DNA from 2 places in the Aeribacillus composti genome. Region 1 is predicted to be linked to the other one. Evidence: a T-box and tRNA genes for the amino acid it is inferred to sense, from the RefSeq annotation. Region 1 holds a T-box; the other holds one or more tRNA genes.

Evidence for each region. A T-box is a leader RNA that pairs with one kind of tRNA and senses whether it is charged. The one in region 1 lies ahead of serS (serine--tRNA ligase), so its partner is inferred to be a tRNA-Ser.
Region 2: it has a tRNA-Ser gene. The T-box ahead of serS (serine--tRNA ligase) is inferred to sense a tRNA for this amino acid. The anticodon was not compared.

What each region holds. Positions count from the first base shown of each region.
Region 1 covers NZ_CP134501.1:13,206-22,790, forward strand. Annotated here, with positions in the region: rRNA gene RI196_RS00055 (23S ribosomal RNA) at 1-915, shown strand, start outside; rRNA gene rrf (5S ribosomal RNA) at 1,055-1,170, shown strand; gene RI196_RS00065 (YaaC family protein) at 1,257-2,204, opposite strand; gene guaB (IMP dehydrogenase) at 2,323-3,789, shown strand; gene RI196_RS00075 (serine hydrolase) at 3,949-5,307, shown strand; gene pdxS (pyridoxal 5'-phosphate synthase lyase subunit PdxS) at 5,449-6,333, shown strand; gene pdxT (pyridoxal 5'-phosphate synthase glutaminase subunit PdxT) at 6,347-6,934, shown strand; T-box leader at 6,985-7,201, shown strand; gene serS (serine--tRNA ligase) at 7,250-8,530, shown strand; gene lhgD (L-2-hydroxyglutarate dehydrogenase) at 8,605-9,585, opposite strand, start outside.
Region 2 covers NZ_CP134501.1:1,758,891-1,770,643, forward strand. Annotated here, with positions in the region: gene RI196_RS08585 (efflux RND transporter permease subunit) at 1-1,504, shown strand, start outside; tRNA gene RI196_RS08590 (tRNA-Ser) at 1,673-1,760, opposite strand; tRNA gene RI196_RS08595 (tRNA-Pro) at 1,762-1,838, opposite strand; gene RI196_RS08600 (MBL fold metallo-hydrolase) at 1,980-2,948, shown strand; partial or broken gene RI196_RS08605 (pirin family protein) at 2,959-3,774, shown strand; gene RI196_RS08610 (methyl-accepting chemotaxis protein) at 4,028-5,407, shown strand; gene RI196_RS08615 (hypothetical protein) at 6,008-6,283, opposite strand; gene RI196_RS08620 (helix-turn-helix domain-containing protein) at 6,421-6,738, shown strand; gene RI196_RS08625 (aldehyde dehydrogenase family protein) at 7,391-8,851, shown strand; gene RI196_RS08630 (metal-sensing transcriptional repressor) at 9,351-9,626, shown strand; gene RI196_RS08635 (heavy metal translocating P-type ATPase) at 9,639-11,753, shown strand, end outside.

The DNA.
Region 1 (9,585 bases):
GGCACTGTCTCAACGAGAGACTCGGTGAAATTATAGTACCTGTGAAGATGCAGGTTACCCGCGACAGGACGGAAAGACCCCGTGGAGCTTTACTGCAGCCTGATATTGAATGTGGGTACAGCTTGTACAGGATAGGTAGGAGCCAGAGACGCGTGAGCGCCAGCTTGCGCTGAGGCGACGGTGGGATACTACCCTGGCTGTACTGACATTCTAACCCGCGCCCCTGATCGGGGCGGGAGACAGTGTCAGGTGGGCAGTTTGACTGGGGCGGTCGCCTCCTAAAAGGTAACGGAGGCGCCCAAAGGTTCCCTCAGAATGGTTGGAAATCATTCGGAGAGTGCAAAGGCAGAAGGGAGCTTGACTGCGAGACCTACAAGTCGAGCAGGGACGAAAGTCGGGCTTAGTGATCCGGTGGTTCCGCATGGAAGGGCCATCGCTCAACGGATAAAAGCTACCCCGGGGATAACAGGCTGATCTCCCCCAAGAGTCCACATCGACGGGGAGGTTTGGCACCTCGATGTCGGCTCATCGCATCCTGGGGCTGTAGTCGGTCCCAAGGGTTGGGCTGTTCGCCCATTAAAGCGGTACGCGAGCTGGGTTCAGAACGTCGTGAGACAGTTCGGTCCCTATCCGTCGCGGGCGCAGGAAATTTGAGAGGAGCTGTCCTTAGTACGAGAGGACCGGGATGGACGCACCGCTGGTGTACCAGTTGTCCCGCCAGGGGCACCGCTGGGTAGCTATGTGCGGAAGGGATAAGCGCTGAAAGCATCTAAGCGTGAAGCCCCCCTCAAGATGAGATTTCCCATCGCTAAAAGCGAGTAAGATCCCTTGAAGATGACGAGGTAGATAGGTCCGAGGTGGAAGCGTGGTGACACGTGGAGCTGACGGATACTAATCGATCGAGGACTTAACCAAGAAAGAGCATCTATTCGTGAAGGAACCGTTATCTAGTTTTGAAAGAATGATATTCAAAAAAGTGTTGACAACTGCGATCAAAAAGTTATAATAGTAGTTGTCCATCGAACTGAATGGAACAATGAATAGAAAAAAATTGCTTGGTGGCAATGGCGAAGAGGTCACACCCGTTCCCATCCCGAACACGGAAGTTAAGCTCTTCAGCGCCGATGGTAGTGAGGGTTTGTCCCTTGCGAGAGTAGGACGCTGCCAGGCAAAAACAAAAAGCAGCAAAACAGCTGCTTTTTTTGTATATAATCATATTTTTGTTAAAGAAGCAGCACAACTACCGTTGGCTGCTTTTATCCATTGAAAATATGGTTTAAATACATTAAGGTTAACCAAGGAATTTTTTTTAATGTGATTTCCATAAATTGATGAATAAAAACGTAATCATCACTATGATGGTTATACATAAGATCATACAGCCATTCGGTTTCATATCGGGAAATCATGCTTAAGTTATAAAGCACAAGGTAGTGGATTAATATTTCCGGCATTAATTTTATATCTTCTTTCGCAGCCGGCAGATAATATTGTTTATTATAAAAGTTGAATAAATAGGAGGATTTCCATAAATAGTGAAATTCGGCTGAATGGGAAAAATAAAGTGAATCTACATCTTCGTTTGAAAGCATCCAATGAAGCTGGCTTTGTAAAATCTCAGCAAGACGCTTAGAGGTAATACAGTAACGATTTGCTATTTCTTTATGTACAATGATGAATGTGTCATTTGTCTCAATTGGGATGGTCGTTGGGATTTGTAAATGAAACTGATATAGATCGCTTAATTCGGGGATTCTTTTCAAAAGGGAATCCATGGAAAATTTTTCTCCAGGCGTGTGATTTAATTGAAAAAGATTGAGGGCAGCATGGCGATATAAACCATTTTTTTGCACCTTAACTTCATCTTTTAAAAAGTTATAATTATGTTTTTTTCGTTTCCTTGTTGATACCCCATGGGATAAAACAGCTGAAGAGGAAGGATAATGAGCATCGACTGTCAGAAGCAGTGCCTTTATCAGCTGGCTGATGCCGTAAAAAGCTAAAACCGGTTTGATCATGATCGGGGCTGTATCAGCCATTTTGTAATAATTTTCTCCATGTTTTAAAAAATAAATAAATGTATAGCAGTTTTGATAAGATGTTTGTTCAGGCTCATGCACGTTAAGTTTTTGATAATGTTTGGTAAGCAGCCGTTGGACTGTTTGAGCAGAGTGAAATGATGAATAAAAATTCCAAATCGACAATGAGACCCCTCCATAACAACTATTCTAAAAATTTAAATTCTTTGTGGATTTCTTGACAGCATCTTTAGCAATTGTTAATCTACATATAATATTTTGCCGTGATTAGGGGGTTTTAATAATGTGGGAATCAAAATTTTTAAAGGAAGGCTTAACGTTCGATGATGTTTTGTTAATTCCTGCCAAGTCAGAGGTTTTGCCGCGTGATGTGGACTTAAGTGTTGAGCTCACGAAGACGTTAAAATTGAATATTCCAATTATCAGCGCAGGAATGGATACTGTTACCGAATCAGAAATGGCGATTGCTATGGCGCGCCAAGGAGGATTGGGCATTATCCATAAAAATATGTCGATTGAACAGCAAGCTGAGCAAGTAGATAAAGTAAAACGTTCTGAGCGCGGTGTTATTACAGATCCGTTTTTCCTTACTCCGGACCATCAAGTATATGATGCGGAACATTTAATGAGCAAATATCGGATTTCTGGTGTTCCGATTGTGAACAATGCAGAGGAACAAAAGCTTGTAGGTATTATTACAAACAGAGATTTACGTTTTATACAAGATTATTCTACAAAAATTTCTGAAGTGATGACGAAAGAAAATCTAGTTACAGCTCCTGTAGGCACAACATTGGAAGAAGCTGAAAAAGTTTTGCAAAAATATAAAATTGAAAAGCTCCCGATTGTAGATGATAAAGGCATATTAAAAGGCCTTATTACGATTAAAGATATTGAAAAAGTAATTGAGTTTCCAAATTCAGCTAAAGATGCCCATGGAAGATTGATCGTCGGCGCTGCAGTAGGTGTAACATCTGATACGATGCTGCGCGTTAAAAAACTAGTGGAAGCAAATGTGGATGTTATTGTCGTGGATACGGCGCATGGACATTCAAAAGGAGTTTTAGAAACAGTAAGGAAAATTCGTGATGCTTATCCAGATTTAAATATTATTGCAGGAAATGTTGCAACAGCTGAAGGAACGAGAGCTCTCATAGAAGCTGGAGCAGACATTGTGAAGGTTGGAATTGGCCCTGGTTCCATTTGTACTACTCGTGTGGTAGCAGGTGTTGGGGTGCCGCAAATTACAGCCATATATGATTGTGCGACAGAAGCAAGAAAGCACGGAGTAGCTATCATTGCTGATGGCGGAATAAAATATTCAGGAGATATTGTAAAAGCATTGGCTGCAGGTGGACATGCCGTCATGTTAGGAAGTTTGCTTGCAGGTACATCTGAAAGCCCGGGAGAAACAGAAATTTACCAAGGGCGTCGATTTAAAGTATATCGCGGCATGGGTTCAGTTGCAGCGATGGAAAAAGGTAGCAAAGACCGTTATTTCCAAGAAGACAACAAAAAATTTGTTCCAGAAGGAATTGAAGGCCGCATCCCATATAAAGGACCGTTGGCAGAGACAATTTACCAACTTGTCGGCGGTGTGAGATCAGGTATGGGATATTGCGGAGCAAAAAATTTATATGAGCTCCGTGAGCATTCACAATTTATCCGGATGACTGGTGCAGGATTAAGAGAAAGCCATCCGCATGATGTTCAAATTACAAAAGAGGCTCCTAATTATTCCATTTCTTAACAACTGACAGTTCAATAGTCTTATTTAAAAAATTACGACTTTTAGACAGAGTAGAGACTCTGTCTATTTTTTTTATAAGATGTATGTTAAAATCAATTTTGTTGTGTTAACTATTAATTATTTTTTAAAATAGATATTTTCAAATAAATGGAGGTAATCATGGTGCACTTCACGAAAAAATTCATCTCGGCTCTCGTCATCACGTTTTTATTGATGACGGCATTTTCCCCTTTGTCTCCCAAAATAAATGCTGAAGAAAATGACCCATTGGGCATCAATGCCTCTGCAGCCATTGCCGTTGAAGCCTCTACAGGGAAAATTGTGTACGGAAAAAATATTGATAAAACTCTTGGAGTTGCAAGTATGACAAAAATGATGACTGAATACTTGCTGCTGGAAGCGATCCATGAAAAGAAAGTTTCTTGGGATCAAACATATCGTCCAAGTGATTATGTTTACAAAATTTCCCAAAATCGCAGTTTATCCAATGTCCCTTTAAGAAAAGATGGAAGTTATACAATAAAAGAGTTATATGAAGCAATGGCCATTTATTCTGCAAATGGTGCGGCGATTGCAGTGGCAGAAGTGATCGGTGGATCGGAAACAAATTTTGTGAAAATGATGAATGAAAAAGCGAAAGAACTAGGCTTGAAGCATACGAAGTTTGTAAATGCGACAGGTTTAAACAATAGAGACTTAATGGGGATGCATCCGGAAGGAACAGGTGAGGAAGAAGAAAATGTAATGTCTGCGAGAGACGTTGCCAGCCTTGCGTACCATCTTTTAAAGGAGTATCCTGAGATTTTAGAAACGGCCAAAATTACGAGAAAAGCTTTTCGAGAAGGTACGGATGATGAGATTAAAATGGAAAACTGGAACTGGATGCTGCCTGGATTAGTTTATGGTACAGAAGGTGTAGACGGGTTAAAAACAGGATATACCGATTTTGCGGGCTCCTGCTTTACGGGAACAGCCGAACGGAACGGAATGCGAATCATCACAGTTGTTATGAATGCGAAAGGTAAAGGGAGCAACAATTACGTACATCGTTTTAGTGAAACTAGAAAACTAATGGACTATGTTTTCAGCAATTTTTCCATTGAGGAATTATTTCCTGCGCAATATCAAATAAAAAATAAATCAACTGTATCTGTTGTAAAAGGAAAAGAGAAAAAAGTAGAAATAGAAACAAAAGATTCTTTAAAGCTCCCTATTAAACGTGGGGAAAAAGACCAGTATGAGCCGAAATATGTTTTAGATAAAAAGCTTTTAACTGCGAACGGAGAGCTGACTGCACCAATTAAAAAGGGCGCCAAGGTCGGGTATATGTCCGTAGAATATAAAGGGAACAGCCAGGATTACGGATTTGTAACAGGTGAATCCGAAGCGAAAGTTGATGTAGTGACAAAAACAAAAGTCGAAAAAGCTAACTGGTTTGTATTATCAATGAGAGGCATTGGTAGTTTTTTTGGTGATGTATGGAACGGAGCAGCAAACATGGTAAAAAGCTGGTTTTAATGCATAACTCCTAACATTTTGTTGGGGGTTTTTACTATATTTAAAATAAAAGAAATCCTTGAAATTTGATAGGAATTTTATAAAAATTAGGATAAAATAGACGTATGCATTTGAATGTATCATTAAGGAGGAACTATAGAAATGGCAATTACAGGTACTGATCGAGTAAAAAGGGGAATGGCCGAAATGCAAAAAGGCGGCGTCATCATGGATGTGGTCAATGCAGAACAGGCCAAAATTGCTGAAGAAGCAGGTGCGGTTGCCGTCATGGCGCTGGAAAGAGTTCCTGCTGACATTCGTGCGGCAGGCGGGGTTGCCCGCATGGCTGATCCGACGATTATTGAAGAGGTCATGAACGCGGTTACGATTCCAGTAATGGCAAAATGCCGTATTGGACATATTGTAGAAGCTCGAGTATTAGAAGCGCTCGGTGTTGATTATATTGATGAAAGTGAAGTGTTGACACCGGCTGATGAAGAGTTTCATATAAATAAGCGGGAATTTACGGTTCCATTTGTTTGTGGCTGCCGTGATTTAGGAGAAGCAGCTCGCCGAATTGGAGAAGGTGCTTCCATGCTCAGAACGAAGGGCGAACCGGGAACTGGCAACATTGTAGAAGCAGTTCGTCACATGCGGAAAGTGAATGCACAGGTTCGGAAAATTGTCGGCATGAGCGAAGATGAGCTAATGACGGAAGCAAAAAATTTAGGAGCCCCGTATGAAGTGCTGCTACAAATTAAAAAGGAAGGACGACTCCCTGTCGTGAATTTTGCTGCTGGCGGCGTTGCAACACCTGCTGACGCAGCGTTGATGATGCAGCTTGGTGCAGATGGTGTGTTTGTCGGCTCAGGTATTTTTAAATCTGAAAATCCAGGAAAGTATGCCCGGGCAATTGTGGAAGCGACCACACACTATGAGGATTATGAATTAATCGCTCATTTATCGAAAGATCTTGGAACTGCGATGAAAGGGATCGATATTTCTTCATTGCTTCCGGAACATCGTATGCAAGAACGTGGTTGGTAAAGGAGAATACAAAATGAAAGTAGGAGTTTTGGCACTCCAAGGTGCTGTGAGGGAGCATATTCAGTCAATCGAAGCTTGTGGTGCAGAAGGCGTAAAAATTAAAAAATCCGAACAATTGCAAAATATCGATGGACTTATTTTACCAGGCGGCGAAAGCACGACAATGAGAAGATTGATTGAAAAGTATGGGTTGATGGACCCTTTGAAAGAATTTATAAAGGGAGGAAAACCTGTTTTCGGTACATGTGCTGGTCTTATTTTGCTGGCGAAGCAAATTGTGGGACAAGATGAACCGCACCTTGGTGTATTGGATGTGGTCGTTGAACGGAATTCTTTCGGCCGTCAGCGTGAAAGTTTTGAAGCGGAATTAACCATTGCAGGAGTTGGGGACGATTTTATAGGTGTGTTTATTCGCGCTCCGCATATTGTAGAAGCAGGAGAAAATGTTGAAATTTTAGCAAAACATGAGGATCGAATTGTTGCTGTTCGACAAGGCCACATTCTTGGATGTTCATTCCATCCGGAATTGACGGATGATCATCGATTTGTGCAATATTTTTTAAATATGGTGAAGGAATCAAACGAGAAAGTTCATGCATAAAAAAGTTGAACAAACCCTAAACTTATAGTAAATTTATGAATATAAATAGATCTAAAGCAATGAGAGGAACTAGTAGCAAGTTGTTTTTCTTAAGAGAGCTGGTGGTTGGTGGAAACCAGTGAAAAACGCTTGTGAATCCGTCCTTGAGTGAAATGCTGAATGCAAGTTTTTGTTAGTAAGCATTTACGGCAAAAACCGTTACCTTTGTAAGTGGAAGGCTGATGCCTTCAAGCAGGGTGGCAACGCGGGTATACTCTCGTCCCTTTTTGGACGGGAGTTTTTATTTTGAATATAAAAGCGAAAGGAGTGTCCATGATGCTTGATATGAAATTTTTACGGTCAAATTTTGAAGAAATAAAAAAGAAGCTTGAACACCGTGGAGAGGATTTAACTGATTTTGATCAATTTGTTGACTTGGATAAAAAGCGTCGTGAACTAATTGTTACGACGGAAGAATTAAAAAGCAAAAGAAATGAAGTATCTTCTAAAATCGCCGAATTGAAAAGAGAAAAGAAAGACACAGATCATTTAATTCAAGAAATGCGTCAAGTAGGAGAACGCATCAAAACACTTGATGAGGAATTAAAAGAGATTGAAGAAAAGTTAGAAACCTTGATTTTGTCGATTCCAAACATTCCGCATGAGAGCGTTCCAGTCGGCGATTCAGAGGAAGATAATGTAGAAGTCCGCAAATGGGGAGAAATCCCGACCTTTCGTTTTGAACCAAAACCTCATTGGGAAATTGCCGACCAATTAGGAATTCTCGATTTTGAAAGAGCCGGCAAGGTGACCGGCAGCCGCTTTGTATTTTATAAAGGTTTGGGCGCAAGATTAGAAAGGGCGCTTATCAGTTTTATGATAGATTTGCACGTTGAAGAACATGGCTATGAGGAAGTTTTGCCTCCGTATATAGTGAACCGTACAAGCATGATCGGAACAGGACAGCTTCCGAAGTTTGAGGAAGACGCTTTTAAAATTCAAGGTGAGGATTATTTCTTAATACCAACAGCGGAAGTTCCTGTCACAAATTTGCACCGTGATGAAATTTTACAGGAGAAGCAGCTTCCAATCAATTATGTAGCGTACAGCGCTTGCTTCCGTTCTGAGGCAGGGGCGGCCGGAAGAGATACGCGCGGCCTTATTCGCCAGCATCAATTTAACAAAGTGGAGCTTGTGAAAATTGTAAAGCCTGAAGATTCTTATGAGGAATTAGAAAAATTAACAAGTCATGCTGAAAACGTATTGAAGCTGTTAGGACTTCCATATCGAGTTATGAGCATGTGTACAGCTGATTTAGGCTTTACGGCAGCAAAAAAATATGATCTTGAAGTATGGCTTCCAAGCTATCAAACATATCGTGAAATTTCTTCTTGCAGCAACTTTGAAGCGTTTCAGGCTCGCCGGGCGAATATACGGTTCCGACGGGATCCGAAAGCAAAGCCTGAGCATGTGCATACGTTAAATGGTTCTGGGCTTGCAATAGGTCGTACAGTAGCAGCCATTTTGGAAAATTACCAGCAAGAAGACGGATCTGTCGTCATTCCGGAAGTGCTGCGTCCATATATGGGAAATAAAACAGTAATTAGTAAAAAGTAATTCTTACTGAATAGAAAAAATGAAAGGGGGTAGGAGGGGTTCTTCCATATCCCCCTTTTATGTACAAATGTATTTTATATAGGCTGCCGTTGTATCATTTGTTTGGCAATTGTTCTTCCTATTTCAATGGATGCTGTCGCTGCAGGAGATGGAGCGTTCAGCACATGAATGGACCGTTTCGTTGGTACAATATAAAAATCATCGATTAAAGCCCCGTCTTTACTTAAAGCTTGAGCTCGGACACCAGATGGTCCAGGCAGCAAATCTTCTTCTGTAATATCGGGCATGAGTTTTTGAACATTTTCGACAAACTTTTTCTTTGACATCGATCGAATCATTTCTTCGAGTCCTTCTTTCATATATTGACCTGCTAATTTCCAAAAACCGGGGAACGTTAATACTTCAAATAAATCTTTCATATTTGCGTCGCTTTTTTTATACCCTTCTCTTTTCAAGCTTAAAACAGCATTTGGACCTATATCTATAGATCCGTCAATCATTCTAGTAAAGTGAACGCCTAAAAATGGAAAATTAGGATTTGGTACAGGATAGATTAAGTTTTTAACTAAATATGATTTTTGCGGATTTAACATATAATATTCTCCACGGAATGGAACAATTTTCACATCCGTATACAGATTTGCTATTTTAGCAATACGATCGCTGTTAAGTCCTGCACAATTTATAAAAAATCGGCTTTGAAAGGTTTTGTTTGCTGTTTCAACGATAACTTCTTGTTTTTTTTCATGAATCACTTCTACTTTTTCGTTTAAAAAGATCTCCCCGCCCTTTTCGAGGATTAAATCTGCCATCCGTTCACTAACAAGACGGAAATTTACAATACCTGTTGATGGAACATGAATGGCTTCTATTCCATTCACATAAGGTTCAAATTCATGAAGCTCCTCCTTTGAAATTTTCCGGATATTGAGGCCGTTTTTTAATCCGCGTTGGAACAGCTTCTCAAGCTCCTCCCGCTCATGTTCATCGCTGGCAACGATTACTTTGCCGCAGACTTCATAAGGGATATCGTATTTTTGGCAAAACATGATCAT
Region 2 (11,753 bases), 1.7 Mb from region 1:
AAAAATATTAAATTGGTCTTTGAACCATAAATGGATAACATCATTGATTGCGATCCTGCTTCTTGTCTCCAGTCTGTTTTTAATTCCTGTCATCGGTGTAAGCTTTTTGCCGAATGAACAAGAAAAGCAAGTTATCGTAACGTATGATCCGGATCCAGGGCAAACGCTGGAAGAAGTAGAAGATATCGCATTGAAGGCAGAAGATTTCCTTGTCGACCGTGATCATGTAAAAACGATTCAATTGTCTGTCGGAAGCGAAAATCCGATGAATCCTGGAAATCGAAATCAGGCCATTTTCTTTATTATGTATGAAGATGACACACCGAATTTTGAAAAAGAAAAGGAGAAAATTGTTAAAGACTTAAATGAATTAACGAACGAAAAAGGCGATTGGGGCACCATTGACATGATGATGGCAAGCAATGAGTACACATTGCATGTGTTTGGCGATTCGATGGAAGATATTGAGCCTGTCGCCCAAAAAGTGCAAAAAATCTTGGAAGATGAAAAAAACTTGAAAAATGTCGAATCAGGTTTATCGAAAACTTATGATGAGTTCACGTTTGTTGTTGATCAAGAAAAGATGAGCAAGCTAGGATTGACCGCTGGGCAAATTGCGATGGCATTAAGCCAACAGCATGAACGGCCGGTTTTAACAACAATCCAAAAAGAAGGTCAAGACATTGAAGTTTATATTGAAGGGGAAGAGCAAACATTTGATTCGATTGATGAGATGAAAAAGAAAACCATTCAGTCCCCTCTTGGCATGAATGTGAAAATTGGAGATGTAGCGAAAGTAAAAGAAGGCGAAACATCCAATACGATTACTAGACGCGACGGAAAATTTGCAGTTTCGGTCAGCGGAGAGATTACTACTAATGACGTTAGCCAAGTAAATGCAAACATTCAAAAGAAAATAGATGGTTTAGAATTGCCGCCTGGTGTGAACATTGAAACAGGTGGAGTGTCCGAACAGATCAATGAGTCGTTTTCACAATTAGGATTGGCTATGCTCGCTGCCATCGCTGTTGTCTACTTTGTGCTGGTGGTTACGTTTAGTCAAGGACTTGCGCCTTTTGCCATTCTATTTTCACTTCCATTTACCGTCATCGGCGGATTTGTAGCGCTATGGCTTGGGGGAGAAACATTGAGCGTTTCAGCTTTGATCGGCGCGCTCATGTTAATCGGTATTGTTGTGACGAATGCGATTGTGTTAATTGACCGTGTCATTCATAAAGAGCGTGAAGGACTTTCTACAAGAGATGCGCTCATTGAAGCAGGCGCAACTCGTCTAAGACCGATTTTAATGACTGCGCTGGCAACAGTTGGAGCATTGCTTCCTCTCGCATTAGGTTATGAAGGAGATGGAGGCATGATCTCGAGAGGACTTGGTTTAACCGTCATCGGCGGATTGACCAGCTCGACTTTGCTGACTCTCATCATTGTTCCGATCGTCTATGAAGTATTAAGCAAATTTAGAAGAAAAGCTCCAATCGAGGAATGATAAGAAAAAACCTGAAAAGCACTGAATAGGCTTTTCAGGTTTTTTGCATAACTTGCTGAAACAGTTTTTATGAAAATAAGAATATCAATTGTTTTGAAAAATTTTTAAAAGGGTCAATTATTCAAATTCCGGCAATAAAAAAACGCGCTAAAAAGCGCGTTTTTTAAACGGAGAAGGTGAGATTCGAACTCACGCGGCGGTTGCCCGCCCTAACGCATTTCGAGTGCGTCCCCTTCAACCACTTGGGTACTTCTCCATGGTCGGGAAGACAGGATTTGAACCTGCGACCCCCACGTCCCGAACGTGGTGCTCTGCCAAGCTGAGCTACTTCCCGAAAAACGTCAGCATTGATATTATATATTAAAATAAAAAATTTGTCATCAAAAAATTTTAACCAATCAACAAAAAGTTTGGAAAAGGAAATTAATCTTTTTTTGTTGAATTATGTAGTAGGCAAATAAAAGAAAGGAGTCACATAACATTGAAGGTACAAAACATTGGCGATGACATCACATTAATTGATCTTTTTGACTTAGGATTAGAAAACAGAACAGGGGCTTACGTTCTTCACGAAAAAGAGCTGACCATCATCGAAACAAGCGCGAGCCCGTCTGTCCCATATTTATTAAAAGGTCTTGAAAGTTTAGGAATTGATCCGAAGGATGTTAAAAACATCATTGTTACGCACATTCATTTAGATCATTCGGGAGGTGTCGGGCTTTTTCTTGAACATTGCCCAAAAGCAAAAGTGTTCGTCCACCCCCGCGGGAAACGTCATTTGCAAGATCCATCGAGATTAATTGCCAGCGCCAAAACGGTGTATGGAGAGGAGCAATTTCAAAAATTGTTTGACCCGATTTTGCCCGTGCCAGAAGACCAGCTAGTTGTAAAAGAAGATTTGGAAACGCTTCAAGTAGGCGATGATCGCGTGCTGACATTTTATCACACACCAGGTCATGCGAATCACCATTTTTGTATACATGATTCCAAAAGCAACGGCATCTTTACCGGCGACACGATCGGGGTTTTTTATTCAATGCTCTTAGATTCAGACTTAGAGTTTTATTTGCCGTCTACTTCTCCTAACCAGTTCGATCCGGATAAAATGCTTGAATCATGCGAAAGAATCGAAGCATTAAACGTTTCGAAAATATTTTTCGGTCATTTTGGCATGAGCGAGCATCCAGAGGAAGTTTATAAACAGCTAAAATATTGGCTGGACATTTTTGTAGATCAAGGCAAAGCGGTTGTAAAAGAGCATGGAAGCTTGCCGTTTGAAGAAAAATCAAAGCTTCTATCTGATAGATTGTACAGCACGTTGCAAGATTACTTAAAGAAAAAACATATTTCCGAAGATCATCAAGTGCACGAGTATATAAAAATCGATATGGGCATTTGTGCGCAAGGGATTATTGATTACTTGCAAAAAGCAGAAAATAGATAAGGAGGCTTGTATGGAAAGAGATATACGCAAAATTAAAAATGTTGCGTTACAATCGAATCATCCGATGGGTTTGTGTTAGAACCTGGTAATTGGGAGGAATATGATCCGTTTTTAATGCTTGCGGAGGATATTTTTCAGCAAGGGACGTTTGACCTTCATCCCCATCGGGGAATCGAAACTGTCACATATGTAATTGACGGGATTTTAGAGCATTTTGATAACAAAAATGGATATGGCAAGCTAAAGCCGGGTGATGTTCAATGGATGACTGCTGGAAGAGGAGTAATCCATCAAGAAGATCCTGCACCTGGATCTACTGTTCACAGTCTGCAACTGTGGGTTAATTTGCCGAGTTCAAAAAAACTGACCGCTCCCCGCTATCAAAATTTGAAAAGTGCTGACATGCCAGTTAGAAAAGAAAAAGGAGCGTTGATTCGGATTTTTTCTGGTTCGTCAAAAGGTATTCAAGCGCCGACTAAAAAATTACGTTCCTGTCACGATGGTAGAAATGATTATGGAACCTGATGCGTCCGTTCATCAAGATCTTCCGGAAAACTATAATGGTTTTCTTTATATATTGGAAGGAAAAGGCTTGTTTGGTGCGTCCAAAACAAAAGGGGAAAAAGGGCAAGTGCTGTTTTTAACAAAGGGTGCTGAGGGAGAGGAAAGCTTCATAACCGTCACAGCGACAGACAAACTCCGGCTGCTTCTATATGCGGGAGAACCTCTCCATGAACGTGTCACAGCTTACGGTCCGTTTGTTATGAACACGAAAGAAGAAATACGGCAAGCAATCGTCGACTATCAAACAGGAAAGTTTGAATGAAAGAGAATAACAGCTTGATAAACTCTCCGCCTTTTATGCACGGAAGGAGAGTATTTTTTTGTAAATAAAAATTATTTCTCGGGAAAGCGCAAAATTCAACAATGATAAAGAAAAAACGAGAAAAAAGGTAGCATCTGTCGAATGGTTGTATATTGAAATGTTTTGTGTCAGATTATGTGACATAAATCATGTTTCGTTCTTGTTCGGCTTGTTACAATAAAGAGTAAATTAGTGGAGACAGTAGGTGATAAATATGCTGTTTTTAAAAAAATGGAATCGAGCAGCGGATCATGAAGAAGATAGACAAAAAAAACAGATGGAGGATTCGTTTGCGGCACAGGTGGAAGTTGCTGCGGATCAATTAAAAGGCGTCATTGAGCAAATGAAATTAACCGCTGTTTCCCTTGATGAACGATCTTCCTCGAGTAAAAAAAGCACGTTTCAGCTATTAGAGCATATTGAGCAGACCGCGCAAGACACAAATAACGTTTCAGAAAAGATGCGTAAAATTGAAGAGGCAGCTGTGAAAATCACAGCATCTTCCCAAGAGATACATTCCTCAAGTATATTATTTTATGAACAGCTCGTAAAATCGAAATCGCAGCTGCAAAAAATACAAGAAGAAACGGAACAGCTGCGGCAAAATCATTTGAAAATTCTTGATCAAATGGATCGGCTCGTTTCTTTTTCCAAACAAATGGATCACATTCTTTCTTCGATTGGAGCGATTTCCCAAAAAACAAAAATACTTGCATTAAATGCAAATATCGAATCGGCAAGAGCCGGAATACATGGGAAAAGCTTCTCGGTCGTTGCAAATGAAATTGGAAATTTAGCAAACCAAACGCATGATGCGGTTGAAGAAACACATCAAATTCTTTCTTCGATTCAATCAGAAATTGAGTTTTCGACCAAAATGGTAAAATCGGAAAACGATCAGATGAAAAAGAATGTGGCTGAATTACTATCTTTAATTGATGTTATCCATTCTTTTCAAACATCGTTGGGCAAAATCACATCAATGGTATCGGATTCGAAAGACGCTGTCGAATTACAGTGTGATCATGTACAGGAAATTACTACGGTGCTCAAGCAAATTTCAGATATGGCTCATGAAAATAAAACATATGCACTGAGAGTTTCAGAAGATATGGATAAGCAGCACCAGCATATTGAAGAGATGATTGCCATCAGCGAGACATTGGATCAAACCTCTAAAGAGCTGCAAACGTTAGTCAAAAGGGATCAGCTTCAACAAATTACAGAAATAGATTTGGCAAAAATCAACGAAATGAAAGAAAAAGTGATGAATCTTTTATCACAATTTCCATTGTATGAACTAGATGCGGATGTTCATAAAAAAGCATTGGATCAATTTTTTGAGGAGAACGAGCATATCGAAGCTATTTGGTCGAATCGACTGGACGGTACATTCGTTTATTCCAACCCTCCTGCAGGCTTAATAAATGCAAAAGCCCGTCCTTGGTTTATCGAAGCTAGTAAAAATAAAATCTTTATATCAAGCATCTATACATCTGCTGTTACAAAAAAACCGTGCATCACCATTTCCTTCCCCATTCATAAGAACGGAGACATCGTCGGGGTTATCGGTGTCGATTTAATAGTAAAATAAGCAGATGGTTTCAATCCTTTTTGAAACGATATAATTTTCGCCCTTTTATTTAAAAATGCGGTTTCACAACCGCGTTTTTCTTTTCTCTCAAACAAGAAAATTAAAAAAAAGAGAATGAATACTCAAAAAATTTTCAGAAAGATTAGCCTGTTTTTCTGCTCGATCCATCCGCTTCTCTTTAACTCCGCAACACAATGCTTAAAGCATTTTTTTAATGATGGATAAGAACATGTCTTTTTCCTCGCTTCCATTACGAGCCGCAAAATTTCCCCTTCGTTAAAGCCGTTTCTCTTGTTTATATGGAGCAAATAAAAACAAGTCAATAAAATCCAGACACACACTTCAGACAAATTTCCTTTGGCAAATTCTTTAAAAACGAATTCCGGGACTTGAAAATACCTATTTTTTACATTTTTATGTAGATGCTGTTCAATAATTGATTCATGATGGTCTTTTTTATACTCATTATTAAATATGTAGAGAGGCAGTGAAAAATATTTACGATGTTCATAGAAAGAAGGATTTAATTCATTTGTCAACATCTTGACCCCCAAAAACCCTTTTGATCAGCATGAACGGGAAATATTTTCGTAGAATTGTTTATTTTTGGCCGGTGCCCGCTTTTGTTTCTTCCAGTTTGATAAGAAAGGAAATGACATCTGCAAGTGCTTGCCTATAAACTAGCAAATTTTGAGTATCCATCAAACAATAGATGGTTCCTTTTAAATCATCGCAATCGTTTTTGGCTATGCCCAGCTTTTTAAGCTTTTCTTCAAGCTCGTTGTATAGAGCTTTGAGCTCACGGTTTTGTCGATTTAACAAAGCTTGCTCAATTCGATTATAAGCGAATTCATTGAAAGCTTGCTCAAAGTTCATCTATGCTCACCCAACCCTTTGAAGATAAAAATGAATAAAAAATATTCATTTTTATAGTAATACAAAACGAATTGAAAGTAAAATAGGAAAACGTTAAACTATATTATAGATGAAGTAGCAAAGAAGGAATGTAACAGATGGAAATCAATAAAAAAATCGGAGAACAAATAAGAGAAGTGCGAAAAAAGTATAATATATCGATGGTTCAACTGGCCGAGGATTTGGAAATTTCTCAGCCAAGGCTTTCCAGAATCGAAAATGGTGAACAAGAAATTCCTATTAGCCTCATTCAAAAGTTTTGCCAAAGATTTAATATACCGATGGGAAGCTTTTTTAAAATGATCGATAACGAGGACATATCCCTTGTTGATGATCAAGTAGAACATATTCTTTCTACTTTAAATGATGAGCAAAAGAAAGCATTATATGTTTTTTTATCTTCTTTTCAAAAATAACCCTCCATCCCTTGATCCCTTCATGAATTCGTGACGAAAGGCAGACCGAAAATAAACGAACAAATGTTCCTTTTTATTTTACCATGTTTTGATAGTTTTTGGAAGCGGTGAGAATCCTCTTTATTTTATTTTTATGGAGAGTTGAATCACCGCTTTTTAGATCCAGGCAAGTAACTGCCGTATTATATGCACAGTAAAAATGGAACATGCTGATGCATCGGCTTAAAATATTTTGCTAGAATGTAAGAAGCCAAAAAGTATGTTTGAACAAAACTATATACAGTTGATCCACTTTTCAAAAGCACAATCAAATGGAACTTCTGAACCATTTCAATAAAAATGACTCGAAAATCATTTAAACATTGTCGTAATAAAGCGAGAAATATTTGGGATTTGAGTTGGAATGGAAGTCGGCAGCGAAACATATTTATCTATAAAACGGAGCATAACTGCTATGTTGATGCAGCTTCCTAGAAAATCTTACAGTTCTCAATGAAAGGTTTTTTAGAAGCTCGCCAATTTCATGGCGGGCCAAGCAAATTGATACAATGACAGCAGGACGAAAAATATGAAATGATGCTTAATGATTGACAGCCGCGCCATAAACTAATAAAATTGGATTGAAAATTCGGAATTTTTAGGAGGGGACCAAATGGAGAAATTTGAGAACTACAATAAAAGCTATATTAACGGACAATGGGTTGAAGGAAAAAGCGAAAGCATATTTGAAGATGTTAATCCTTACGATAATTCCCTCATCACAAAAGTGCGTTTAGCAACAAGAGAACAAGTGCAAGAAGCATTTGAAATCGCTCAACAGGCACAAAAAAAATGGGCGAAATCGTCTGTTGAAGAAAGAAAGGAAGTTATTCGAAAAGCAGCAGAATATTTAAAGTCTCATCAGGATGAAATTGTAAGCGTTATCACTCGTGAGACAGGCGGAACTGTTTTAAAGGCGAATGTAGAATTGCACTTGACGCTGGAGGTTCTCGAAGAAGCCTTGAACTATGCAGGAGCCATACATGAAGTCAGGGAAGTCCCAAGTGCAATTGAAGGGAAAGTGAACAAAATTTACCGTCTTCCGCTCGGAGTGATTTCATCAATATCACCGTTCAATTTCCCGATGAATTTATCGATGAGAACAATCGCTCCTGCGATTGCATTAGGAAACAGCGTTGTCCATAAACCGGATATACAGGTAGGTCTTGTTGGAGGCTCGATCATTGCGAAAGCATTTGAATATGCCGGACTTCCAAAAGGAGTCTTCAACATGATTTTAACCGATATTCCTGAAATCGGTGATGAAATGTTGACAAATCCGATTCCGCGCTTAATTAGTTTTACCGGCTCCACCGCCGTTGGCAGACATATCGGTGAAATTGCTGGCCGCAATTTGAAACGGGTTGCGCTGGAGCTTGGAGGCAACAGTCCGTTTGTCGTGCTGTCGGATGCCAACGTAGACCAGGCAGTGAACGCCGCTGTTTTCGGCAAGTTTATCCACCAAGGACAAATTTGTATGATCGTCAATCGCTTTATCGTTCATAAAGATCATTACGATGAATTTGTGGAAAAATTTGTTTCCAGAGCAAAATCTCTTCCTTATGGGAACCCTTCCGATCCCAATACGGTCATTGGACCATTAATCAATGAAACGCAGCTGAAAAAAGCTTTAAGCTACATTGAAGAAGCTAAGAAGGAAGGCGCAACACTTGTCTTAGAAGGGAAAAGAGAAGGAAACGTCCTCACTCCATTTGTCTTTACGAATGTCAAAAATTCAAGCAAGCTCGCGCAAACAGAAGTTTTTGCGCCCATCGCGACAATCATTAAGGCTGAATCAGATGAAGAAGCGATTGAAATGGCAAATGACACCGAATATGGTTTAAGTTCTTCTATTTTCACCAGCGACTTGAATAGAGGGGAACAGCTTGCGTTGTCCATTGATTCAGGCATGACCCATATCAATGACCAAACAGTCAATGATGCTCCAAATATTCCATTCGGCGGAAACAAAGGAAGCGGTTTAGGACGTTTCGGAAATCCATGGGTTGTCGACGAATTTACCGTGACAAAATGGGTTTCAGTTCAAGAAAAAGAGCGTCAATTTCCGTTTTAATGATGACAGGGGCTGCCCAGAAAGTCAAAATCCACTGAAAACGAAACATCATAAGCATTGATATATCAGCGTTTCTAAAACATTAAAGGGGTGTCTATAAGCCGGAAAATCGACTTATTAGACAGCCCCGATTTATTGTAAGAGGAATTTTGGACGAGGAAATTCCTTTTGGGGGAATAAGCGATAGTTCGAGAGAAAAATATAAAAATACATCCTCTTTTTTATAAACGAAAACAATTTCATGAAGGCATCACTCATGCTATCTGATTTTTTATTAAAACGAATCTTACCAATTTTTGAATTTTATTGTCCACTCTTAAGTATGCGGTCAGCTTTTGCAGAAAATTGTGTTTCACGACTTGATAGAGTTGAATCTTTGTAAAAAAACTAGGAAGCTGAATCATTTGCTTTTTATACCTATAACGGGTATAATGTATACAAACGAAAGAGGGGAGGGGTGTCAGTGACAGAAAATGAAAAACATGATCACGAGAAAATAATGGTTCCTAGAACTTCTGATGAAATAGACAAGCTTTTAAAGAGGCTGAAACGGATTGAAGGGCAGGTTCGCGGGGTACAAAAAATGATTGAGGACAATCGTTATTGCATTGATATTTTAGTCCAAATTTCAGCCATTCAAGCTGCGCTGCAAAAAGTAGGTTTCAACCTGTTGGAGCGGCATGCCAGCCATTGTGTTGCGAAAGCGATCAAAGAAGGAAGCGGTGATGAGTCGATTCGCGAGCTGATGGATGTGATCAAACAGTTTTCTAAATAAGAGGTGGAACAAATGAGCGAACAGAAGCTTGTCACATTAAACATTACCGGCATGACATGTGCTGCATGTTCCGCGCGCATTGAGAAAGTGCTGAATAAAATGGACGGAGTAGAGGCAACTGTCAATTTAGCGATGGAAAAAGCAACTATTCATTATAACCCTTCGAAACAAAATCTTTTAGACATCCAGCGGAAAATTGAACAGTTAGGTTACGGCGTCGAATCGGAAAAAGTAACATTGGATATTGAAGGCATGACGTGTGCCGCATGCAGTGCACGTATTGAAAAAGGGCTGAAAAGAACGGAAGGCGTTGTAAATGCGACTGTCAATTTAGCGACAAACAGCGCTGTTGTGGAATATAGGGAAGGCGTTGTTTCGGTTGAAGATCTTTTAGAGAAAATAAAAAAGCTTGGTTATAAAGGACAAGTTCGGGACGAGACTACCCATCAATCGGATCGAAAAAAAGAACAATTGCATCATAAAAAAAGAAAGCTTATTGTTTCTATTTTATTATCACTTCCTTTATTGTATACAATGATCGCCCATTTACCGTTTGAAACGGGGCTTGCGGTGCCGGATCTGTTTATGAATCCGTGGTTTCAGCTGTTGCTGGCAACACCTGTTCAATTTTATATCGGCGGCTCATTTTACACAGGAGCTTACCGGGCTTTAAGAAACAAAAGCGCAAACATGGACGTGCTCGTGGCGCTCGGCACATCAGCAGCCTACTTTTATAGTTTGTACGAAGCGATCAAATCAATCGGTCGTTCCGATCATATGCCGCATCTATATTTTGAAACGAGCGCAATCTTGATCACCCTAGTGCTCGTTGGAAAATATTTTGAAGCGATTGCAAAAGGTAGAACGACAGAAGCTATTTCCAAGCTGTTAAGCCTGCAAGCGAAGGACGCGCTTGTCATCCGTGACGGGAAGGAAGAATGGATCCCGCTGGAGCAAGTAAAAGTAGGGGATGAGATAATCGTAAAGCCCGGAGAAAAAATTCCAGTCGATGGAACGGTCATTTCTGGAATGTCTTCTGTCGATGAATCGATGATCACAGGTGAATCTATCCCGGTTGAGAAAAAAGTAGGGGATGCAGTAATTGGCTCCACAATCAATACAAACGGCCTTTTAACAATACGGGCAGAAAAGGTTGGGAAGGATACCGCTCTTGCCAACATCATTAAAATTGTTGAAGAAGCGCAAGGATCGAAAGCGCCAATACAGCGAATGGCCGATGTCATATCCGGTATATTCGTTCCTATTGTTGTAGGCGTTGCGATCGTGATGTTTGCTGTTTGGTATTTGTTCATAACGCCATATGATATGGCAAGAGCGTTAGAAGTAGCGATTTCTATTCTTGTCATCGCCTGTCCTTGTGCACTCGGATTGGCGACGCCGACATCGATCATGGTCGGATCAGGAAAAGGGGCAGAAAACGGGATTTTATTTAAAGGGGGAGAGCATCTAGAAGAAACACATAAAATCAATGCGGTCCTCCTTGACAAAACGGGAACGGTAACAAAAGGAAAACCGGAAGTGACCGATTGTATTGAATTAAAAACAGGCATGCTTTATTATGCCGCTTCTGCGGAGAGCGCTTCTGAACATCCGCTTGCCCAAGCAATTGTGGAATTCGGTAAAGCACGTTCCATCAACATACAAAAGCCGGAGCATTTTAAAGCCGTGACTGGACATGGCATCGAAGCCAAAGTAGATGGAAAACATATACTTGTTGGCACAAGAAAGCTGATGAAAGAACGGTCGATTGCAACTTCAGACCATGAGGAGAAAATGGTGAAGCTTGAATCAGAAGGAAAAACAGCTATGCTAGTTGCAATTGATGGGGAGCTTTCCGGCATCATCGCTGTCGCTGATACTATTAAAGAAAGCTCAAAAAAAGCCATTCAAACATTGAAGGAAATGGGAATCAACATATTTATGGCAACGGGAGACAATAAAAGAACAGCGGAAACAGTAGCGAAGGAAGCGGGGATCGGGCAAGTATATGCTGAAGTGCTTCCGGAGGAAAAAGCGAAAATCGTGGAGGATCTACAAAAGCAAGGATATCGTGTAGCAATGGTTGGAGACGGAATGAATGACGCACCCGCTCTAGCAGTTGCCGAC